2 regions of the Bacillus sp. JJ664 genome follow, and region 2 is predicted to be linked to the other one. Evidence: a T-box and tRNA genes for the amino acid it is inferred to sense, from the RefSeq annotation. Region 2 holds a T-box; the other holds one or more tRNA genes.
What was found. A T-box is a leader RNA that pairs with one kind of tRNA and senses whether it is charged. The one in region 2 lies ahead of metG (methionine--tRNA ligase), so its partner is inferred to be a tRNA-Met.
Positions count from the first base shown of each region.

Region 1 (11,081 bases), on a different contig from region 2:
TCTATAAATTGATTAACATTTAGCCTTTCGCCTTCAAATACAACATTGTTTAGGAGACACCATTTTCTTACATATTCTAAATCGTCTAATGACTCCTGTCCCCTAAACATATGATCAACATGTGCAACGACTAATGAAAAATCATACTCTTCTCTTACTGACAAAAGTGCATGAGCCAATGCCATTGAATCTGGTCCGCCAGATACCCCAATGACAATACTACTTTTTGATGGGATTTTATTTTGTTTGATAAAATCCTTCAATTGATTTATAACCATTTATCCCTACTCCTAATGAAAAGCAAAATTATATATATATATGTTATCATTACTACACTTGGAGTACTATGATTAAAGCTGATAATAAAAATACAAGGCATAAGCTAAACCTAATAGTAAAACAATTGTTGAGGTTTCAAACCAATGGCTTCTTTTTTTCTTTTGCATCACTTTAACATGAGTCCTAGTAGCTGATTGACCGGATCTAGTTACATTGGGAGTATTTGGTGTTTTAGATACTTTATTCATTTGATGATTTCTTTTCGTGATTTTCTGTTCATGCATTAATAAATCCTGCTTCATTTGGTCAGCACTCGTATATTTACCTTCTAATCCCTTTAATAAAAATTCTTTATAAGGTTTTAGTGATGGTGTTTGATAAATGAATTGCTCAATTTGTTTAATACCTTGTCCATTTTTCAAAAATTGCTTTTTAGAATGTAAATGAATAAAAATCATCGATACAGAAAATAAATCATAGGAGACCTCTGCTTTCCTAGAGCCTAATCCCCAATACCCTCGATCGAAAAACTCCGTAAATTCTTTTACTGCACGTCCCATTTGGGTTACGCCACCAAAATCAATCCACTGAATTTTATATGGCTCTTTAGTGACTAGCAAATTGTCGGTTTTTAAATCTCCAAAAATATATCCCTTATCATGAAGTTTCGATAATAAAGATAGTAGTTGGATAATAAATATGCTACTCCATTCCATTCCATTTCGTTCAATGAATTGAGGTAAGCTAACCCCGTTAACATATTCCATCACATAAAAATAATAGCTTTCTTTCGTATATGGATCTATATAGTCATCCACATCTATAAAAGAAGGCCCGAGGAATGAACCCTGGACCCTTGTAATTTTTTTAAGTACATTAACTTCATTCGTTATATTTGTAGAATCCTTACTCAACTTTAGTGCAATTTCACCGTTTTTAGATAAAGCCAGATATACGGTACCATTTGCTCCGTTTCCTAATAGACTCTTAATTTTATATTGATTTTTATTCCATTTACCAGTAATTAGAGTTCCTGCCGCTAAATTAATCTGCCCATTCGATTGATTGTTCATCATCACCATCGTATTTACCCCTACTATAGCTTTGGTCATTAAAATAATTTAGAGCTTCTCGTAAAGCTGGACCAGTCGGTGTTAGACCACCCATTGTTAACTTCGGAAAAATAGTATTTAACTTTTCCAACTTAGGCGTCCAGTCGAGTATTTTATCAACATCATTATGTTTCCCTGGAAATATAAATAATGAAAATGCATTCTCACCAGTTCGTGAATTTAAGCTAATTTGTAGATCAAATAATGATTCTTTTACAGTTTCTAATTTATCTTTCATACTAGCACTTGTATCTACTAAAATAATAACTTCTAAACTAACAGTTTCTCCAATATCTTCAACTACCTCATATACTTCTTCACGCTTTGATGGAGGAAGCGATTCAATTGAATTACTTGAACCTAATATTTGTTTTAATTCCTTATTAACAAAACCTTGAATAGTCTGCGTCATTGCTTTTCTTGTAACCATTTGAACTGTTTGAGAGAGTTGCTTAGTATAAACAATTTGACTTATCCCTCCACCAGCAATGGCAATATCTTCTATTTCTTTTAAACCATCCCCACTTTTAGATTGTTCATCTAAAATACCGATAACGTTTACTGTAATGCCATATTCTTTTGCTAAGCTAGCTACCGCTAATGGATCTTCTCCGTGATTTGAATAGCCATCCGTAATTAATAAGATTTGTTTTAACTTTCCCTTATACATACTTAATCCCCTCCGCATAAAAGTTGTTACCATTTTGTCCAAATATGGGAGGGGATAAACCTTATTTAATTTTATTTACTATGCCATTGCACTATATGATGCAATAGACGACCACTTTGGCATATTTCGTTTAACAACTGCAACTACTACAGTCATATCATCATTAATATCGCCAGTATTTGATCGAATAACCTCCTCTAGTAATAACTCAGCTACTGCCTGAGGATCATCCGTTTCTAATTCGCTTACTTTGCGTTTCATCCACATTTCATAGTTTTCTACATGTCTAGGTCCTTCAAAAATCCCATCGCTCATCATGATTAATAAATCACCAGCTTTTAATTGCTCGCTAACAACTTCTACATCAAAGTCATCGATAATTCCAATTGGAAGATTACTTCCTTCTATTTTGATAACTTGTGTACCTCGCTTAACGAAGCTCGGTGATGAGCCAATTTTTAAGAATTTTGCTGATGCATCATGTAAATCGACCATCGCTAAATCTAATGTAGCAAATACCTCCTCGGTTGTACGTAAGGATAATATTGAGTTAATTGATTTAATCGCAACAGTTTCTTCAATGCCAGAGTTTAATATTTTTTGTAATAGCTTTAACGTTTCATTGCTTTCAATATGAGCACGTTCGCCATTACCCATTCCATCACTGATTGCAATCGCATGTTTTCCTGCTCCTACATCCATGATTTTAAAAGCATCTCCGGAAATGAATCCTCCACCTTTTGCAGCAGTAGCTACTCCCGTTTCAATGACATAGGCTTTGTCAGATCCAAATGTAACTAAGTAATGTCCACTATTCGGAATCGCAGCCGATTCTTCTTTTAACACGACAATCGTCTCTTTTAAAATATCTGATAAAATTGGCGCAATTAATTTTTGACATTCACCATACTCATTCTCAAAAGGTATAAGAATATCAATATCTATATTCCCTTGCTCTAAATTGTAAATTTCAACTTGGCTTACGTCGATTCCAAAGTTTAGTAATGCTTGAAGAATTTGATCCTCTTGCAACTGATGGTTCTCTTTTTCACGTTGAATTTCTTGTGCAAAATCAACCATTACTTTTGAAACGCCTTTTAATTGTTCTGCTACTAATCTTCTACTTTCTTGGACTTGCTTTTTTAGTCGTTGATTAGCTCGGAAATAAAACACTTCTTGCTTCATCAAGTCTGCCATCTTTGATGAACGCTGACAATACTTTTCCCACTCCCTCATAAATTGACCATTTTTAATGAGCTTGTCATTTTCAACAAGATCCATCATATTTGCCATGTATTGATATGTTCGATCACCATTATTTGACCAACAATGGTCTTTCTTTAAACAACTATTACAACATTTATTTGAAATGCTGCATACAAACAACTCTTCATCCGTTAATTCATCTTCAATTTTGGAAAATTGACTTGGTTGAGAAAAACTTGCTGATAATGCCTCGAATACATTCGAAAACTGGTTGATACGATTAGCAGTTAAATCACGTATCTTTCGAAGATATTGTTGTTGATCTGTAGAATGTTCTTCTGTACCTGGCACTAACTTCGCTAATTGTTTTAACAAAATTGTAGGCGTTAAAATAAACAACAAAATCGCTATAACTGATTCTATGATTGAAAAGATGATATCTGATTGCTTTTCAGCATAGAAACTAATTAAGCAAGTACCAATTAGTAGTCCCGCTGCTGCGCCTAGACGTTTGCCTTCTTTTAACAATCCTCCTAATAATCCAGAAAATGCTAACAAGCTCATTTGATATAAACTTGAAACACTTGCAAGGCTTAAAATTAATCCAGTTACAACACCAACAGTACATCCAACTGTTCCACCTGCAACAAACGCAAAAACCAAAACGATATATCTTGTAACGATATGTTGAATCGAAAGGTCTTGAATATACCAGTCAGTTGTCCCCGTCACAACTGAAGCCAATAAAATTACCAGACATACAATTTCCTCAACACCTAAAAGTTGTTTTCTTTTTGGTATGGCAAGTAAAGGTACACTTTGGAAAAATATCATCGTTAAGATAAAGCTTAGTCCAGCTTCAACTGATGCCATTAAGACATCATACATCAATACTTCTTGCTGAAAAGCATATGAAATTAGTAAGTGACTTAGAAATACTGATAAAAATACTTGAAATGGGACAAGTCCCACATAATGACGTTTAATTCTTGAAAAGAAAATATTGAGGATAAAGAATAAGATGACTGTAGAAAACGCATAGCTAGCTGTTTCAAGCGAGACAGTTGCTGCTCCTGCCATTAATGCGATAAAGGCTACACCTGTGCGCTCGCGTTTCATCATATATACAGAGGCAAAAAACGGTAAAACAAAAGGGAGAATATTTGATAAGATTAACGCACGTCCTAATAGAAAACCAGTTATAAAGATTAATAGTCCCCAATCAAAAAGTGCTTTTTCTAACTTAGGCTTTATCGACTTAGAGGACTGCCGAAAAATAGATTGAAATCCGTTCATAGGGATCAAGCTTGGCGAAGTATTAGAAGATCCTCTTTGTAATTTAGACATATTCCCACCCCATCCGATTTAGTTTATGTCCATATTTTAACTTGTCCCATTGCAAGAATATGTCAAAATGACAAAGGATAATAAAAGTTTCCTTCGACGGAAAAAGCTTTAACCTACAACTGTTTTACAAATTATGAGAAAACTTAGCATCAGAATTACTCTAATCAAGTAAAAGAAGCGCATTTCATAAATAATATGTCTATAAAAAAATAGAATAGGAATTAAAATATAAGGATATATGGATGTGAATATCTGGTGATGTGAATGACTAAATAAATTTCACTGGCAGCTCAAATCACTTAATCCATTACTAGAGTGATTTTCCAACACAGCGAGTTACACTTAATAAATAATAAAAAAACGTCTAGCCCCTATTAGAGACTAGACGTTTTTTTCTAGAAGATATGACCCGTACGGGATTCGAACCCGTGTTACCGCCGTGAAAGGGCGGTGTCTTAACCGCTTGACCAACGGGCCGTAAAATATATGGTAGCGGCGGAGGGAGTCGAACCCACGACCTCACGGGTATGAACCGTACGCTCTAGCCAGCTGAGCTACACCGCCATATTATTTAAACGACAAGATTTATAATAGCATGGGTAAATATACCCGTCAATATATTTTTTCATAGATTACATGTTTTTTAACTTTCAATTCATCCCTTATGTCAACCGACTCCTTACATACAAAAAACGCACTCAATGACTGAGTGCGTGTTCTATATAATCATTTATGTCCTGACAAGGTAGCAAATTAACCTCGACGAGCTCCACGACCACCGCGCTTAGATTCTGTGTTGCGTTTTAAAGAAGCTAGGCGATCTTCACTGTCTTTTAAAAATTTACTCATTTTTTGATCAAATGTTTCTTTAACTGGACGTTGATCTGAACGATTTTGGTTTTTACCACGGTTTCCACCGCCACCGCCACCATATGCAGGTCTACTTGTGCGAGGTCTTTGCTCACGCTCTCCCTCTTTTACTGGTGGACGTTCTTTTGCTTTTTTAATTGAAAGTCCAATTTTGCCGTCCTTTTCAACATTGATAACTTTTACTTCGACTTCATCGCCAACTTTTAAATGTTCATTAATATCTTTAACATAGTTGTCAGCTACTTCACTAATGTGAACAAGTCCAGTTACTCCTTCTGGTAACTCTACGAAAGCACCAAAATTTGTTATTCCTGTAACTTTCCCACTTACTTTGCTGCCTACCTCAATTGACATAAAAAAAATGCTCCTCCTTAAGTTGTTTAACTGGATTTACTATATTATATAAAATAATAAAATCAAGTGTCAATGAAACGATAATTACTTAATATTGGGAAAGATGATTTCTCCCTCTTTTGAAAAAAATAAATTTTTTCGAGCCATTTCAATAATAAACTCATCATCACTCAATTGGTTGATTAAATGATTAGAGTCCTCGATCTCACTTTTTGTATCTTTTAACTCTACCGAAGCTTGTTGTAACTGATTCATTTTTGAAGAATAAAGCAGCTGTTGTGATTCAAAATGCGATTGTAATAATAAACATATAGGTATAGCAAACATAAAGAAACATGAAACACGCATGAAAAACTTCTTTATACTCCTTTTATTAGGAATATCGAATTGCTCCTCAACTAAAACAATTTTCTGTTTAACATAATCTTGTCTAGTTACATCCAACTTCCTAGCATGCTCCACTTATTTCTTCCTCCTATCTAAAAGGTTCTTTGCTTTTTTAATAGTAGTAAGGAAGATATTCTTTGATTTTTCTAAAATCCCTTTAAATCGCCCTAAATAGTTTTTGACTTGTTTTGGCACAAAAAACCAACATACTCTGACGAAAAACATTAAAATTGATAGGACAACGTTGTAAAGTAAATGGATTAGTCGAATAAGGATACCATAAATAAATAAAAGAATGACAATCACAAGCTGAATCAGCCACTTAATTGGTATGACAATCAATGCATTAATAATCTTCACGATTATACGGTACAATCTAATCACAAGTTGGATCGTAAACTCTAGAATTTTTTTATAAATCGATTTTAGTAAACTTTGATAAGCAGCAAATCCACATAATAATGCTAAAAGTAGATAAAAACGCAATGCTCCCTCGTTCACCAGATACAACGCATAAAAAACTAGTAATGACTGAAAGATCCAAAACAAAATATCCGTACCAAAAACAAGATATTTATTACTTCTACCTCGATATAAAAAACGATGGTATGTATCTAGCGCCATACCAAGGTAAGCACCCATACCGACCATCGCCACCATAGAGTAAAACTGAACGTTTAAGCTCATTTAAATAGCTTGCTAAAGATTCCTTTAGCTTTCCCCGAGTTATATTCATCGATATAACATAATTCGTTTATTTTTCCTTTTATTGCCACGTGCCCTTTTTCTACATCGAGGTTTTTCATTTGTAGGTTATGGCCTTTAATATGCAGAAAACCTAAGGTTGTTTCTAGTAAAAACTCTTCGCTATCGAAGCTTTCTACTTGTTTTACACCAGTAATTTCTAAATATCTTCTACTCTTTAACGATAAATCCTGTTCAATTAACTGGTTTGTATTTTTCGCATTCAACTCATACGGATTATTATTCATAACGTCCCTCCATATACGTAAACATACTTGTATGAATGTAAATTCAATACAGCTTTATTTGTACAAGTATATGAAGGGACAACTATTTTAGAACAAGCTATCAGTTAGTTTTTCTTCACTGATAATTGAATACATCGCATCAGCTTCTTCTTTGCGGACTGTTTCTTTTAATAAATTAATTTTTGCCGTAACAATTTTTTGTCCAAAGCGAATCTTCAACTCATCGCCAACTTTTACTTCTGTAGAAGCTTTTGCAACCGTACCATTTATTGTAATTCTTCCTTGATCAGCTACTTCTTTTGCAAGTGTACGTCGCTTAATAATTCTCGATACTTTTAAAAATTTATCAAGTCTCATTTTTCTCTCTCCTTATTCTCAAGTTACTCTAGCTCTTTTGCTTCATTCCAGAATTCATCCATTTCCTCAAGAGACACATCTGAAAATGTTTTATTTATTTCATTCAGCTTTGATTCGATAAACTGAAAACGTTTTGTGAATTTCATATTGGTTTTTAAAATTGCTTGCTCAGGATTTACATCAATAAATCTTGCTAAATTAACGATGCTAAATAGTAAGTCGCCTAATTCAGACTCTATTTTTGACTGCTCATTCAGCTCAATTGCTGCAAGTACCTCGGCTAGCTCTTCTTTGATCTTATCTACAACTGGCGGTAACTCTTTCCAATCAAAGCCTACTTTTGCAGCCTTGCTTTGTAGCTTTTCTGCCTTTAGTAAACCCGATAATTCTTTTGGTATACCAGATAAAATCGTTGTAACAGTGTCGCCTTTTTCAGCTTGCTTTAATTCCTGCCAATTTTTTAACACTTCTTCTTCATCTTCTACATTCACATCTGCAAATACATGTGGATGACGGTAAATTAGCTTCCTTACTAATCCTTTAATAACATCTTGGATTGAGAAATAACCTTCATCTTCTCCAATTTGAGCATGTAGCATCACTTGAAGCAATACATCCCCAAGCTCTTCTATGATGTGATCATCATCCTCCTCATCAATTGCTTCAAGTAATTCGTACGCCTCTTCTAATAAATATTTCTTTAAAGATTCATGTGTCTGCTTTTGATCCCAAGGACACCCTTCAGGGCCCCTTAATGTTGCAATTACAGAACGAAGTGTTTCAAATTGATGATATAAATCTGCTTCATGCTTTACTGGTGGTACATACACACTCGTTAAGTTATTGATTGAAGTATCACGATCTAATTCGAATAGAGGCACTGTTCTAATTTGCTCAGATTCACTACCTGCTGCAGTCACAATCGTTATTTCATAATCATCAGGTAATTGCTCCATTAATTTTAATTTCGCATGTGAAGCGGTCATTTGGTCATAAACCTGGCAAATAATTAAATGCTGTCTAAATGTTATGTATTCTTGCTCTAAATCAGTGGCATCAACGAATTGAAAGCCTTCTATCGGATCAATTTTCAAGCTAGTAAACATCGCATCTAAAAAACTTTGTCCACCTTTAATATCTATTTCTACTTTTCCTTGATTAGCTAATTCAATTAACAATTGAACTGTTTTCTCTGCTACAAGTGGGTGCCCTGGCACTGCATATGTAATTTGTTTCTCCTTAGATTCTGTCACTAAAGAGTTCACAATTTCTTGATATACTTCCTCAAATTGATCATGCTTTTCATATACAGCGTCATAAGACTGATATGTAAGTCCCTCTGCCTCTAATTCTTGAATAACAGGATGGTCTTTTGTTCGTAAAAATAGATTTTCAGTCTTTTGTAGTATTTTATAAATCCCTAATGGCAGCTGATTTAAATCACCTGCACCTAGGCCTAAAACTGTAATCTTGTTCATTTTGCTCCTCCTGTTCTTTTAAGAGAGCCATTTTTGTAATTTTTTACTTTTTATTAACGAGCTCAGCTCTTCAACAGTAAATAGTTTTATTTTGATTAAGATGATTGTAAAAACAATAGCTCCAACGCCTGCCGATGTTAAAGCTTCAACTAACATACGTAAACGAAGCGGATTGATAAATAATGAATACTTCTCATAAATATATTCATATCCAAGAACACTGCAATACATAATCACCAGGGAAATTAATAGCTTTAAAATAAACATTAATCCAAAGAATTTTACTTTTGAGAGTTTATAAATATAAGCTAAATTTAAGATTGTCACAATGATTAATGCAACAACAGTTGAATATGCCGCTCCTTTAGAACCGATTTGCTCCATTAAAATAACATTTCCAATGAATTTTACACATCCACCTGCGAATACATTTAATGCCGGAATCAAACTTTTCCCAAGACCTTGTGCTATAGATGAAGTTGTAATTGAGATACCTGCAAAAAAGATGGAAACACATAAAATCGACAGTACATCTGTACCTAAATCATTTCGATAAAGCATAATATTTGTCGGATGAATGATGGAAACTAGCCCAACAGTTGCAGCGGCTCCAACTACAATACTTACTCTAATTGCCGCTGAAATTCGGTTATTAATTGAAGAATGTTCTTTTCTAACTAACTCCCTTGATAAATACGGTATTAAAGCTAACGAAAATGACGAAGCAATTACGGCTCCAAGTTGAATTAACGGAAATCCTCGATCATAAATACCTTTAACTAACTTAGCTCCTTCCACATGATATCCATATTGCACTAAAAGTGGATAAAAGGAGATTGAATCGATAAATTGTATAAATACGAGTACTAAGCTACTTAAGCTAAGTAGGATTCCTTGATATAAGATTGTTTTCAGTTCAAAACGATATTTCTTTACTAAACTGAAAGATGGAATCGTTAAACCGGAACCTTTAAAAGAAACCCAGTAAAAGAAGTATAATATTGCAGCGATGCTTCCCAATATTGAACCCGAAACTGCGCCCGCTCCTACAACATAAAGATTATCTGTAGTTTGCATTAAATAAATTGATAGTACTAAAATCGTTATTACACGAATTAATTGTTCAATTACTTGACTGATAGAAGTTGGCCCCATATCTCCTAAACCCTGATAGTAGCCTCGGAAGGCCGATGTAATTGGGACAAATAAGAATCCAACGCTGACAACTCGAATCAGCATAGCAAGATGTTCGTCACGCATAAACTGCGCTATGCTATTACTCCCTATGTATAGAGTCAAAAAACACAAGGTACCAATCAATAAAAGCATCATAAAAGTCGCATACACTAGCTCTTTGGCACCCTTTTCATCTTTTTTTGCTAATCGTTCAGCTACATAAGATGATAAAACTAAAGGAAAACCATATGTGGAAAAAGCTAAAGCAATTGCATAAACAGGATACACCTGTTGGTAAATATAGTAACCTAAATCACCAGCAATATTTTGATATGGAATTTTATAAAATGCACTTAATACCTTTGATAATAAAGATGCAATTGTAATAAATAAAGCTCCTTGTAAGGCTGCTTTCTGCTTAGCTTTTTGCAAAAGGATAACAACTCCTTTGATAGATGGTTCACCCTTTAATGTATTACATTATTGGGGTTTATGTAAAGAGTTGCCAAAAGAAAAACCATTCTTGCGCCAAATCTGGCAAAAGAATGGTTTACTTTTTTGTTTTTTCCAGTTCCGGCGCCTTACTCCTCGAGTCATAAGACCAATCCCAAAGAAGGTAAAAAGCACCTTCTCCGTGCTTGTTCTTATGCTTGTCGGAGCTGACCAGTCGCCTCCACTTTTCGTGGTGTCTAGTTCCGGCTCCTAGCTCCTCGAGTCATAAGACCGATCCCAAAGAAGGTAAAAAGCACCTTCTCCGTGCTTGTTCTTATGCTTGTCGGAGCTGACCAGTCGCCTCCACTTTTCGTTTTCACTGCTCCATTTGTCTTGCTAAGAAGTTTGTTGCTGTGTCGAT
Region 1 is NZ_JBALMS010000061.1:14,391-25,471, forward strand. Features, by position in the region: gene tilS (tRNA lysidine(34) synthetase TilS) at 1-278, opposite strand, end outside; gene prkT (serine/threonine protein kinase PrkT) at 351-1,361, opposite strand; gene V7056_RS11180 (VWA domain-containing protein) at 1,324-2,061, opposite strand; gene spoIIE (stage II sporulation protein E) at 2,140-4,614, opposite strand; tRNA gene V7056_RS11190 (tRNA-Glu) at 5,020-5,091, opposite strand; tRNA gene V7056_RS11195 (tRNA-Met) at 5,102-5,178, opposite strand; gene V7056_RS11200 (S1 domain-containing RNA-binding protein) at 5,368-5,838, opposite strand; gene V7056_RS11205 (FtsB family cell division protein) at 5,923-6,300, opposite strand; gene yabQ (spore cortex biosynthesis protein YabQ) at 6,301-6,912, opposite strand; gene yabP (sporulation protein YabP) at 6,909-7,217, opposite strand; gene V7056_RS11220 (RNA-binding S4 domain-containing protein) at 7,305-7,574, opposite strand; gene yabN (bifunctional methyltransferase/pyrophosphohydrolase YabN) at 7,598-9,052, opposite strand; gene V7056_RS11230 (putative polysaccharide biosynthesis protein) at 9,071-10,660, opposite strand; gene spoVT (stage V sporulation protein T) at 11,037-11,081, opposite strand, start outside.
Region 1: it encodes a tRNA-Met, which carries the amino acid that the T-box ahead of metG (methionine--tRNA ligase) is inferred to sense. The anticodon was not compared.

Region 2 (10,982 bases):
GAAGGTCGTAAGATTCGTGTTGTCGGATCGGGACATTCATTTACACCTGTTGTACATACAAACGATGTACTTGTTTCACTGGACCTTCTAGCAGGAGTTGAAAAAGTTGATCAAGCGACGAAAACAGTCGGTGTTTGGGCAGGAACGAAATTAAGCGATCTAAGCGCGGCTCTTCACGAACAAGGATGGGCACAAGAAAATCTTGGTGATATTGATAAACAATCGATTGCTGGTGCAATTAGTACAGGAACACATGGAACAGGAAGTAAGCTTGGAAGTATTTCCACTCAAGCAGTGGAAATACAAATTGTGACTGCTTTTGGTGATGTATTAATATGTAATGAAGAGAGTCACCCAGATTTATTTAAAGCGTTGCAAGTATCACTTGGGATGCTTGGAATTATCGTGAAAGTAACATTGCGCGTCATTCCAGCTACAGTCCTTACATACGAAAGTAAACGTTTATCATTAGATGAATGCTTTAACCAGTTAGCGGAGTTTAGAGATCATTACCGCAACTTTGAATTTTACTGGTTTCCACATACAAATACAATTCAAGCTAAATTAATGAATGAAGCAAAGAAACAACTACCTAGTAATCGATTTTGGCGTGATTTTAATCAATTGGTTATGGAAAATGTATTATTTGGCGCTCTTTCGCGGGTATGTCGTATGATTCCAAGTTTGAGTAAATCAATCAGTCGATTATCAGCCAAATTTGTTGATACGGGTAAAGATGTTGGTTATACTCATCAATTATTTACAACAACTCGTCTCGTTCGTTTTAATGAAATGGAATATAGTGTTCCAGCTGAATTAATGGAAACTGTTGTACGTGAAATCCATCAGCTTGTCGAGAATAACAACTATCAAGTTCATTTCCCTATTGAATGTCGTTATGTGAAGGGTGACGACATTTGGCTTAGTCCAGCAAACGGACGCGACTCAGCTTATATTGCTGTCCATATGTATAAAGGGATGGAGCATGAACAATATTTTGCAGATGTAGAAGAAATTTTTCACCGGTACAATGGACGACCACATTGGGGAAAACTACATACACTTCAGGCAGATCATGTATGTGCACTATATCCGAAAATAGAAGACTTTAAAAAGTTACGTCATCAACTTGATCCAAATGGGATGTTCTTAAACGACCATTTAAAAAAGTTGTTTGTAGGGGAGTTACAAACGGATAGGAACGAAGGGCATTATGGACAGAGATATTCCAAAAATGGTTAAAATGGGGCCGAAATTTAAATATCGGTAAAAATGACAAATTTATATGTAAAATATTTTAATTATATAAAATTTTTAGACATTGATTTTTGAAAAAATATTGAATATACTATTGGTAATTAATATAATACAGGCAATGAAGAGAAAAAGTAAAATGTAGTTGTTTTGTACAGAGAGCTTCGGTAGCTGAAAAGAAGCAAAAACAAACATTTGAACAATGGTCTCTGAGCTTCGTACTGAACATACTTTTGTATTAGTAGGCTACGACGAGTTTTGACACTCGTTATCAACGTCACAGTATAAGAGTAGCAATTATAACTCCGTACTTGTAAAGGTAAATGGTGTGAATCATTTACAAAATAAGGTGGTACCACGTGGAAATTCAAACCTCGTCCTTAACTATTACAGTTAAGGGTGAGGTTTTTTTGTTTTTAAAATCAAATAAATATTAAGGAGGTTTTAATATGAGTATTTTTATTGGAGGTGCTTGGGCTTATGCTAATGGCTCATTACATCTTGGTCATATTTCTAGTTTGTTACCTGGAGATATTCTAGCAAGATATTACCGTATAAAAGGAGAAAAGGTTTTGTATGTATCAGGTAGTGATTGTAATGGTACACCTATTACAATCAGAGCAAAACAAGAAGGTCTTTCTCCTAAAGAAATAGCAGATCGTTATCACCATGAATTTTTAGAGTGCTTTTCAAAATTAGGATTCTCATACGATATCTATACAAGAACTGATACAGAACATCATCATGAAATTGTTCAACAATTATTTCTAGAACTACTTGAAAAGGGATTTATTTACAAAAAAGAAATTGAACAAACATATTGTGAATATGATCAACAATTTTTACCTGATCGATATGTAGAAGGCATATGTCCTAATTGTGGGGCAAAGGCACGTGGAGATCAGTGTGATTACTGTTCAGCAGTACTGGAACCGCTTGAATTGCTTGAAAGAAAGTGTAAAATTTGTAGCAATCCTCCGGTAACACGGCTTACAGAGCATTTTTACTTCGCATTAAGCACTCTCCAAACGGTATTGGAAAACTATACTCAAGAAGCAGAAACTAGGAATCTTTGGAGGGAGAATGCCATTTCACTTACTAAGCGATATTTAAAGGAAGGTTTGCAGAATCGAGCAGTTTCAAGAGATCTACCTATTGGTGTAAGTGTTCCAGTGGCTGGATATGAAGATAAAAAAATCTATGTTTGGATTGAGGCGGTCTCTGGATATTACACAGCGAGTAAATTATGGGGAAAAGAAACAAAAAATGACGATTCAACATTTTGGAATTCTTCCGTAACATCTTATTACGTTCACGGAAAAGATAATATACCGTTTCATTCAATAATATGGCCAGGTATTCTTTCTAGTCTTGGGATAGAGTCATTACCAACACATATTGTTTCTAACGAGTATTTGACTTTAGAGAAGAAGAAGCTATCCACGAGTAAAAATTGGGCTGTTTGGGTTCCAGATCTTTTAGAAAGATACAGTCCAGATTCAATACGCTATTTCTTAACAATCAACGCTCCTGAGAGTCGAGATGCGGATTTTTCTTGGAAAGAGTTTATTTATAGTCATAATGGTGAATTATTAGGTGCTTATGGAAACTTTGTAAATCGGACATTGAAATTTGTTCAAAAATCATTTAACAATATGATTCCTGATAAAGTCATTTCATCTACTATTCAAGACAAGGTTAATCTTTTGTACTATGAAGTAGGTCATTGCATTGAAACTACTACTTTCAAACTAGCATTGGAAAAAATTTTCGAATTAATTAGATTCTCAAATAAATACTTTGATGAACAACAGCCTTGGAAACAGATAAAGGAAGATTCTGAGTCTTGTAAAAAATCTTTAGCAAATTGTATCTATTTAATTGCCAATTTAGCACAAATTCTAACTCCGTTCCTTCCTTTTTCAAGTAGGAAAGTTCATGACATGATTAACACTACAACAGTAACTGAATGGAGCCCATTTCTAGTTACATCCCAATATTTATCTGATGTTGAACCCTTATTTGAACGAATAGATACAATTAGGATATTAGAAGAGTTTGAGAGATTAACTAAGCAATCCGAATGATCATTACTTTCGAAGAGTTCCTTAAAAAGGAACTCTTCTTTTTTGTCGTTAGAAAGTAGTTCAATCATTCATTAAACATCGTATAGCCTACTCCGTGATAGGGTACGATTAAAAAGGATACTAATAATCTGTACAATTCCATAAATTGGATAAGGAGTTAGTGTGAAATGGATAAGATGAACGGTACGGTCAATTCTGACTCTCATAATGGTATGACCAAAAAAACAGTTGGTCAGTATTTGTTTGATTGCTTGAAGCTTACGGGCATTACAGAAATTTTCGGCGTTGCAGGAGACTATAATTTTACATTGCTTGATACTTTGGAGAGATATAATGGAATCAAATTTATTGAAGGACGGAACGAACTTAATTCTGGTTATGCTTCAGATGGCTACGCAAGAATCAAAGGGATTTCTGCACTCATAACAACCTTTGGGGTTGGAGAGCTAAGCGCCTGTAATCCAATTGCGGGAGCCTTCAGTGAGAATGTTCCAATCATTCACATTGTTGGTTCCCCTCCAGAAAAAGTCCAAAAAGAGCACAAGCTCATGCACCATACATTAATGGATGGGAATTTTGATCTTTTTCGTAAGATGTATGAACAGATAACAGCCTATAGTGCGGTACTAACGCCAGAAAATGCAATGATTGAGATTCCTGCTGCCATTCGAATTGCTAAAGAAAAAAAACAACCAGTATACCTCATAGTAGCAGATGATTTAGTAGCCAAGCCGATTATGGTCCGGGAAGTGCCAGTACCACAGCAAAGAACCTCAAACAAGCAAACTCTTCAAGCTGCGACGGATCAGGTCCGTCAGTTATTAGAGCGTTCTAAAAATCCAGTCATACTGGTTGATGTCAAAACAATGCGTTTTGGTCTTCAAAATGCAGTTCTACAGTTGGCAGATGCAATGAATGTTCCTGTTGCGTCAATGCTGTTCGGAAAAGGGGCGTTTGATGAAACCCATCCGAATTATATTGGTATGTACTTAAGCTCTTTCGGATCTACTGAAGTGCAAGATATTGTAGAAAATGCAGATTGTATCATTGCGATAGGATTGGTATTGGCGGACACCAACACCGCGAATTTTAAAGCAAAACTGAATTCATTAAAGACTGTCGAGGTTCAACCGGACTTTGTAAAAGTCGGTGAGGCGATGTATCCAAATGTACTGGCTGCAGATATGCTAAATGCAGTAAAAAATATAGGATACAAAAATCAAGAATTTCAAAGTAAAGTGACCTTCCCTTATAATCAGAGCAAAACAAAAACCGATGAACCTCTTAAGGCAGCTGGCTATTATCCGATTTTTCAACATATGTTGAAAAAAGATGACATCCTTGTCGTCGAGACCGGTACGTTCTACAATGGCATGGCGGAGGTAAAACTACCGAGTAATGTTACATTTATTGGACAAGGTGGTTGGGGATCCATCGGCTATGCAACCCCATCGACTTTTGGTGCCAGTATCGCAGCACCAGATCGGCGCGTACTACTGTTTACAGGCGATGGCTCACTTCAATTAACTGCGCAAGAGATCAGCACTATGCTTTATTACGGGATGAATCCCATCATCTTCGTCTTAAACAATAACGGTTATACTATCGAAAAATATTTAAACGTGAAAACAAAAAATCAAGAATACAACAAAATTCCTCAGTGGTCTTACACAAAACTGGCTGAAGTCTTTGGGGGGAATGCTTTTACTGCTATTGTCCGGACAAATGGGGAGCTTCAACAAGCAATCAACCAAGCAGATAAAGAACGTGGCGAAAGACTTTGTATTATTGAAATGATAGTCGAAGATCCAATGGACGCTCCTGAAAATATGAAAAGGATGCGAAATTATAAGCTGAAACAAGAAATTCAAAGTAATCAAAAATAATAATGCTTGTGTAATCAATTAATTGAATCGGTAAAAAGTTGGAATCATTTAAATTTAATGATTCCAACTTTTTATGTTTGTTCATCTAAGTGTGTCTTTATATTGGACATTGTAAACTTCAAAAGTCACTTTAGAGGGAATATCATGCACGGAAGAGAATTAACATATTATGGTAATTAAAGTCTTTTTTATAGGGGATATATTTTATCATTTTGTTTGCTTTAAATTTGTTCATGCTTTTTAAATGAATAACTTCATTTAAAGTAAAGGTTCAGTAAGACACTTAATCATGTTAGTTATGGAAAACGATAAAAAAATTAGGAGTTGAGGTACATGGAGCAATTTTTATTCAATCAGTTAGCTTTTGTAAGAAATCAAACTTTGAATCTACTAGAAGGAGTTTCAGAAGAAATGGCTGATAGAGTTCCTGAGGGATTCCGAAATACAATTCGTTGGAATGTTGGGCATATATATGTTGTAGTAGAAAGATTTGCGTTTCAATATTTAGGACTTCAACAAAATTTACCAGAAGGTTTCAAGGAACAATTTGAATACGGTACATCACCTTTAAATTCTCACAAATATCGAGTACCTACTCTATCAGAGCTAGAAGAACTACTGAAAACACAACAAGTTCGGATTCAAGAAACACTTTCTGACCGACTTGACGAAAAAATAATGCCACCGTATACCACTTCTGCAGGAATGACTTTGGAGACACCAAAACAGTTTCTAACGTTCAATTTATACCACGAAGGAATGCATTTGAGCATTATTAAACTATATAAAAAACTGATATAAAGTTGATTACGACAAAGTATATAAGTATCTCCAACGAAGGATATTTTAAAGGTTGAAAATTCGCTTCTGAGATGTTGAAATATGGAATTGTGAAGTGAAATTATGAACTATAAATTAGAGGACATGTAAAAAAACAGAGAAAAATAAAGGGAAATCGACCCATCATATTTAATTTAATTATAAAGGCAGATTGTTTAGAATTTCTTTTTTCTTGAAATCACTTAACCTTTCAATTGTAGGTAGCTCAAACTAGCAAAATAAAAAAAAGGAGTGGTAAGGATGAATTTTCACATTTTATCGGAAGAGAAAGAAACTCAAAATATACATTATTACTGCATCGCTACTGATAGCCATCGCTACGACTTTGCGATAATCTTTTCAGGTCATTTTCTAGGGAAAGCAATGGTTATTTCAATTCAAAGTGAACGCATGATTTTAATTTGTAGGGAAGATATAAAACATCCCGAACATTGGGTACAAAAACTTGGTATTATGACAGAAGACATCCCAGTTCTTGAACAATTTTTTCATGGCATCTTAGATCAACAGATGTTTACCGACCAATATTAATTTGATTGAGCCTCCGTAGTATTTAGAGGCTCTTTGTTTTTAATTAACTAAAGTAAAATTTAACTTAAATGGATTTTAGAGAATATATAAAAGAATGCGAAAAACCAGTCAAAGAAAATGTCGCCGATTGGTGTGAACATTTATATTTTGAGTGTGATCGTTTAGATATAATAGGTTTAGACTTTCACAATAGTAATACATATAATAAGTTAAAAGAATTAGCAGAATCCATAGAGTAAACACTATAAAAATAACTTGTTCAACTAACCCATGAGATAGTTTAATAAAGTTATGACTTACTTTTACATAATTCAACAGTTTTAATACAATTTAAACAATCATACTTAAAAGGAAAGAAGGAGAGAAATAGATGAGTATAAGTGAAGGTTTTATTGATGTAACAGGTGGGAAGGTATGGTATCAGATACATGATACAAATACAAATTCTACTCCTGTAATTGTTTTACATGGCGGGCCTGGTTCTTCACACTATTCAATGCAGGGCTTACAAAAACTAGCAGAACATCGTACGGTTATTTTTTATGATCAGTTAGGATGTGGAAAGTCTGACCGTCCAACAGATACTTCTTTATGGAATATTGATCGGTTTGTTGAAGAATTAGGGAAAATTCGTGAAGCACTTTCTCTTGATGAATTTCATATTTTAGGTCACTCGTGGGGGACAACACTTGCTGCAGCATATTATTTATCAAAACCAGACGGTGTGAAGAGTATCATCTTTTCAAGCCCTTGTTTGAGTGCTCCACTATGGGCCGAGGATCAAGATAAAAATCGAAAGCTGCTGCCTCTTGATGTTCAACAAACTTTAAAAAATTGTGAAGAAAATGGAACAACAGATTCTGAAGAGTACAAGAATGCCACAGCTGTATTTAATAAGCATTTCGTGTTTAGACAAGAACCGAATCCGGAATTTATAAAAAATGGTGCACATTTAAGAAATAGGGAAATTTACAATATTATGTGGGGCCCTTCTGAGTTTCACGTGACCGGTAACTTAAAGCATTTTGACTGTACTTCGAATTTAAAGGATATTCATGTCCCAACGATGTACACATGTGGGCGTTTTGATGAAGCAACTCCTGAATCAACTAAATATTTCAGCTCTCTTACACCGAATGGAAAATTCCACGTTTTTGAGCAGAGTGCACATATGCCATACATCGAAGAACCAGAAGAGTATTTACGAGTAATTGGAAGCTTTTTGAATGATATTGACTTATACAATCAAAAATAAACATCATTTACATTCATATAATCCTTATTTCGAATAAATAAGCATTTGTTATGAAACAGAAGTAGCAATAAACTAGTTAGGAGCAATTAAAATGATTCAATCGATCGTTCATATAGCCCTAGTTGTAAAAGATTATGACGACGCTATAGATTTTTATACAAACAAATTAAACTTTCATTTAATAGAAGATACATACCAACCTGAACAAGATAAAAGATGGGTAGTAATATCACCTCCGGGTTCAAATGGTACGACTATATTACTCGCAAAAGCATCTAAACCTGAACAAGAATCATTTATCGGAAATCAATCAGGTGGAAGAGTGTTTCTTTTTTTAGGTACAGATGATTTTTGGAGAGATTATAACGAAATGACTTCAAGAGGGATCGAATTTGTTAGAGAGCCTAAATCCCAAGATTACGGCACTGTAGCAGTATTTAAGGATTTATACGGAAATTTGTGGGATTTAATACAGTTCACAGAAAATCATCCTTTAGCAAAAAGGATTAATTAAGATTTACATATTCTATTTTTTCTACTAAAGCATATGTTATTTAACAAACGTATAACATAATTGAAATTCAAAAGCTGCCTATTAAGCAGCTTTTTTATATTTGTAAATGTCACTTACATCAAATCGAATCTATAAATCCATATTTTTTCTTCTAACACATCCGTTTTTTGAACAAGGAATCGCATCATTTATGTCGAACATTAGAATAAATGTAATATTTTGGAAATTTTAGGAGGAGGAAGTGGCAATGTTAAGCTTTTTAGGAGGACTTTTGTTTTTAATTCCATTGCTGATTGTAGCGGCAATTGTTGGTGTAGGCTATTTTTTTTGGATCAGGTATCGTTACAGAACAGCAAAGTCAAATCAAGCATTAATTATTACAGGTCCGAAATTAGGTGATCCAGAGAAAGAAACAAATATCTTTACAGACCAAGAAGGTCGATCGATGAAAATTATTAGAGGTGGTGGGTACCGTTTAAGACGTTTCCAAACATCAACCCCTGTAAACCTTACTTCTTTTCAATTAAAGCTATCAACGCCTAGAGTATATACAAATGGTGGTGTTCCAATTGTTGCTGATGCAGTCGCAATGGTTAAGGTAGCGGATACTTTAAATGGTATTGCAAACTATGCAGAACAATTTTTAGGTAAGAAACAAGAAGAAATTGAAGCAGAAATTATTGAGGTTCTTGGAAGTAATCTTCGTGCGATTCTTTCTAAAATGACGGTCGAAGATATTAATAGTAACCGTGAAAAATTTAATCAAGATGTATCTGAAGTTGCACAAAAGCAGCTTGATTTAATGGGGTTTAAAATTACATCATTAGGTCTAACAGATTTACGTGACGCAGATGAGGAGAATGGATACTTAGAAAACTTAGGTAGACCACGAATTGCTGAAGTTCGTAAACTGGCAGAAATCGCTGAGGCAAATAGTGAGCGTGAAACTCGTATACATAAAGCACAAACTGATCAAGAGGCGAAAGAAGAAGAATACAAACGTCAAATTGCTATCGCAGAATCAAAAAAGGAAAAAGATATAAAAGATGCAGCCTTCATGGAAGAAACGGAGCGTGCTCGTGCAAAATCAGAACAGTCTTATGAGCTTGAAAAAGCCAAACTAGCAAAAGAAGTAAAAGAAGAAGAATTATCACTTAAATTCCTAGAACGTGAACGTGCAGTTAGGCTAGAAGAAGAGGAAAGTAAAGTACGTAAAACAAAAGCAGATGCTGAATACTATGAAACTACTCGAAAAGCTGAAGCTGAGGCACGTAAAGCTGAAATTGATGGGGAAGCAAAAGCCAAGATTCGTAAAGCAGAAGGTACTGCTGAAGCAGATGTTATTCGTGAACGTGGTAAAGCAGAAGCGGAAGCACGTAAGTTATTAGCTGAGGCGATGGAAAAACATGGTGATGTCATTATCACAGAAAAGTTAATTGAAATGTTACCTATTTTTGCAGAAAAAATTGCTCAACCACTTAACAATATTGAATCAGTTAAGATTATTGATTCAGGTAATGGTCAGGGGATTCCATCTTTTGGAAAGAGTATTACAAAAACAATGGTTGAAATGCAAGAACCATTAAAAGAAATGACAGGTATTGATGTAGCAGAATTGATTAAGTCATATGCATCGAGGACAAATGGTTATATAAATCAAGGTGCTGTCACTGTTTTACCTGAAAAAACTTTAGAAAATATTAACTCTAATAGTACGAATTCAATCGAATAATGACTATTAAAAGATTTTCGTAGAGTAGCCAATAGCTACTCTTTTTTTAACTGTTATATAAAGTCTAGGCTTGAGTCACTAACTTACTCATTGCAATAAATATAGCTTATTTATTTAGATGGAGGTTAAAATGGCATTTATTTTTTATTTAGTTATATTTCTTGGGATTTTCTTATTTTTAGTTTGGAAAAAGAAAAAGTTCGATACAGAATCTTATTTCCATTTAAAAATAATTGGATACTTTGTGTTAGGATCATTTTCCATAAGTTTCAATCAACTCACAATACCAATTGGATTTTTAGGATTTCTGTTTTTTTTTAGACCAAAGTTAAATGCACATGCCAAACGAATGTCTACTTACTTGGGTGTTATTGCATTAATACTTAACCATTGGATTTTACCATATTCCATTAATAAATGGGAAAGTCGACCAATTATCATCGAACATAAACTTGCTTCAGTGTATACAATTAACCTTCAAGATGAATATAAATTGATTAAGAAAGAACTAAAATTAAAAAATACTAGTTTGATGCTAGAAGATTACGAAGTGAACTATGTGAAGAATGGTAGAATAACAGACTTAAGATGGCAACTAATAGAACAAAATGGAAATGGCTTTAATCTCTATCATATTCAATATGATTCTAGAAAGAATAGGTATCAAGTTATTAAGAGTCCACTAGATACATGGCTCCAATACTCCCGCTTAGTTGATGCTGACCGTTTCTTTGAAATTCTTAATGTACTTAATATTAAAGACACTACTCATTCTAAGGGCGAGTTTTCATCCTATGTTATAAAAACTTTAGGGGAACGAGTTCGTTATGAAGTGAAAAATCAAGATCTGTATATTGTATCGAATGAAAAAATACAACTATTA
Region 2 is NZ_JBALMS010000156.1:7,030-18,011, reverse strand. Features, by position in the region: gene V7056_RS18800 (D-arabinono-1,4-lactone oxidase) at 1-1,242, shown strand, start outside; T-box leader at 1,367-1,639, shown strand; gene metG (methionine--tRNA ligase) at 1,704-3,341, shown strand; gene V7056_RS18790 (alpha-keto acid decarboxylase family protein) at 3,509-5,227, shown strand; gene V7056_RS18785 (DinB family protein) at 5,561-6,028, shown strand; gene V7056_RS18780 (SAV0927 family protein) at 6,308-6,598, shown strand; gene V7056_RS18775 (proline iminopeptidase-family hydrolase) at 6,969-7,853, shown strand; gene V7056_RS18770 (VOC family protein) at 7,945-8,367, shown strand; gene V7056_RS18765 (flotillin family protein) at 8,615-10,099, shown strand; gene V7056_RS18760 (hypothetical protein) at 10,230-10,982, shown strand, end outside.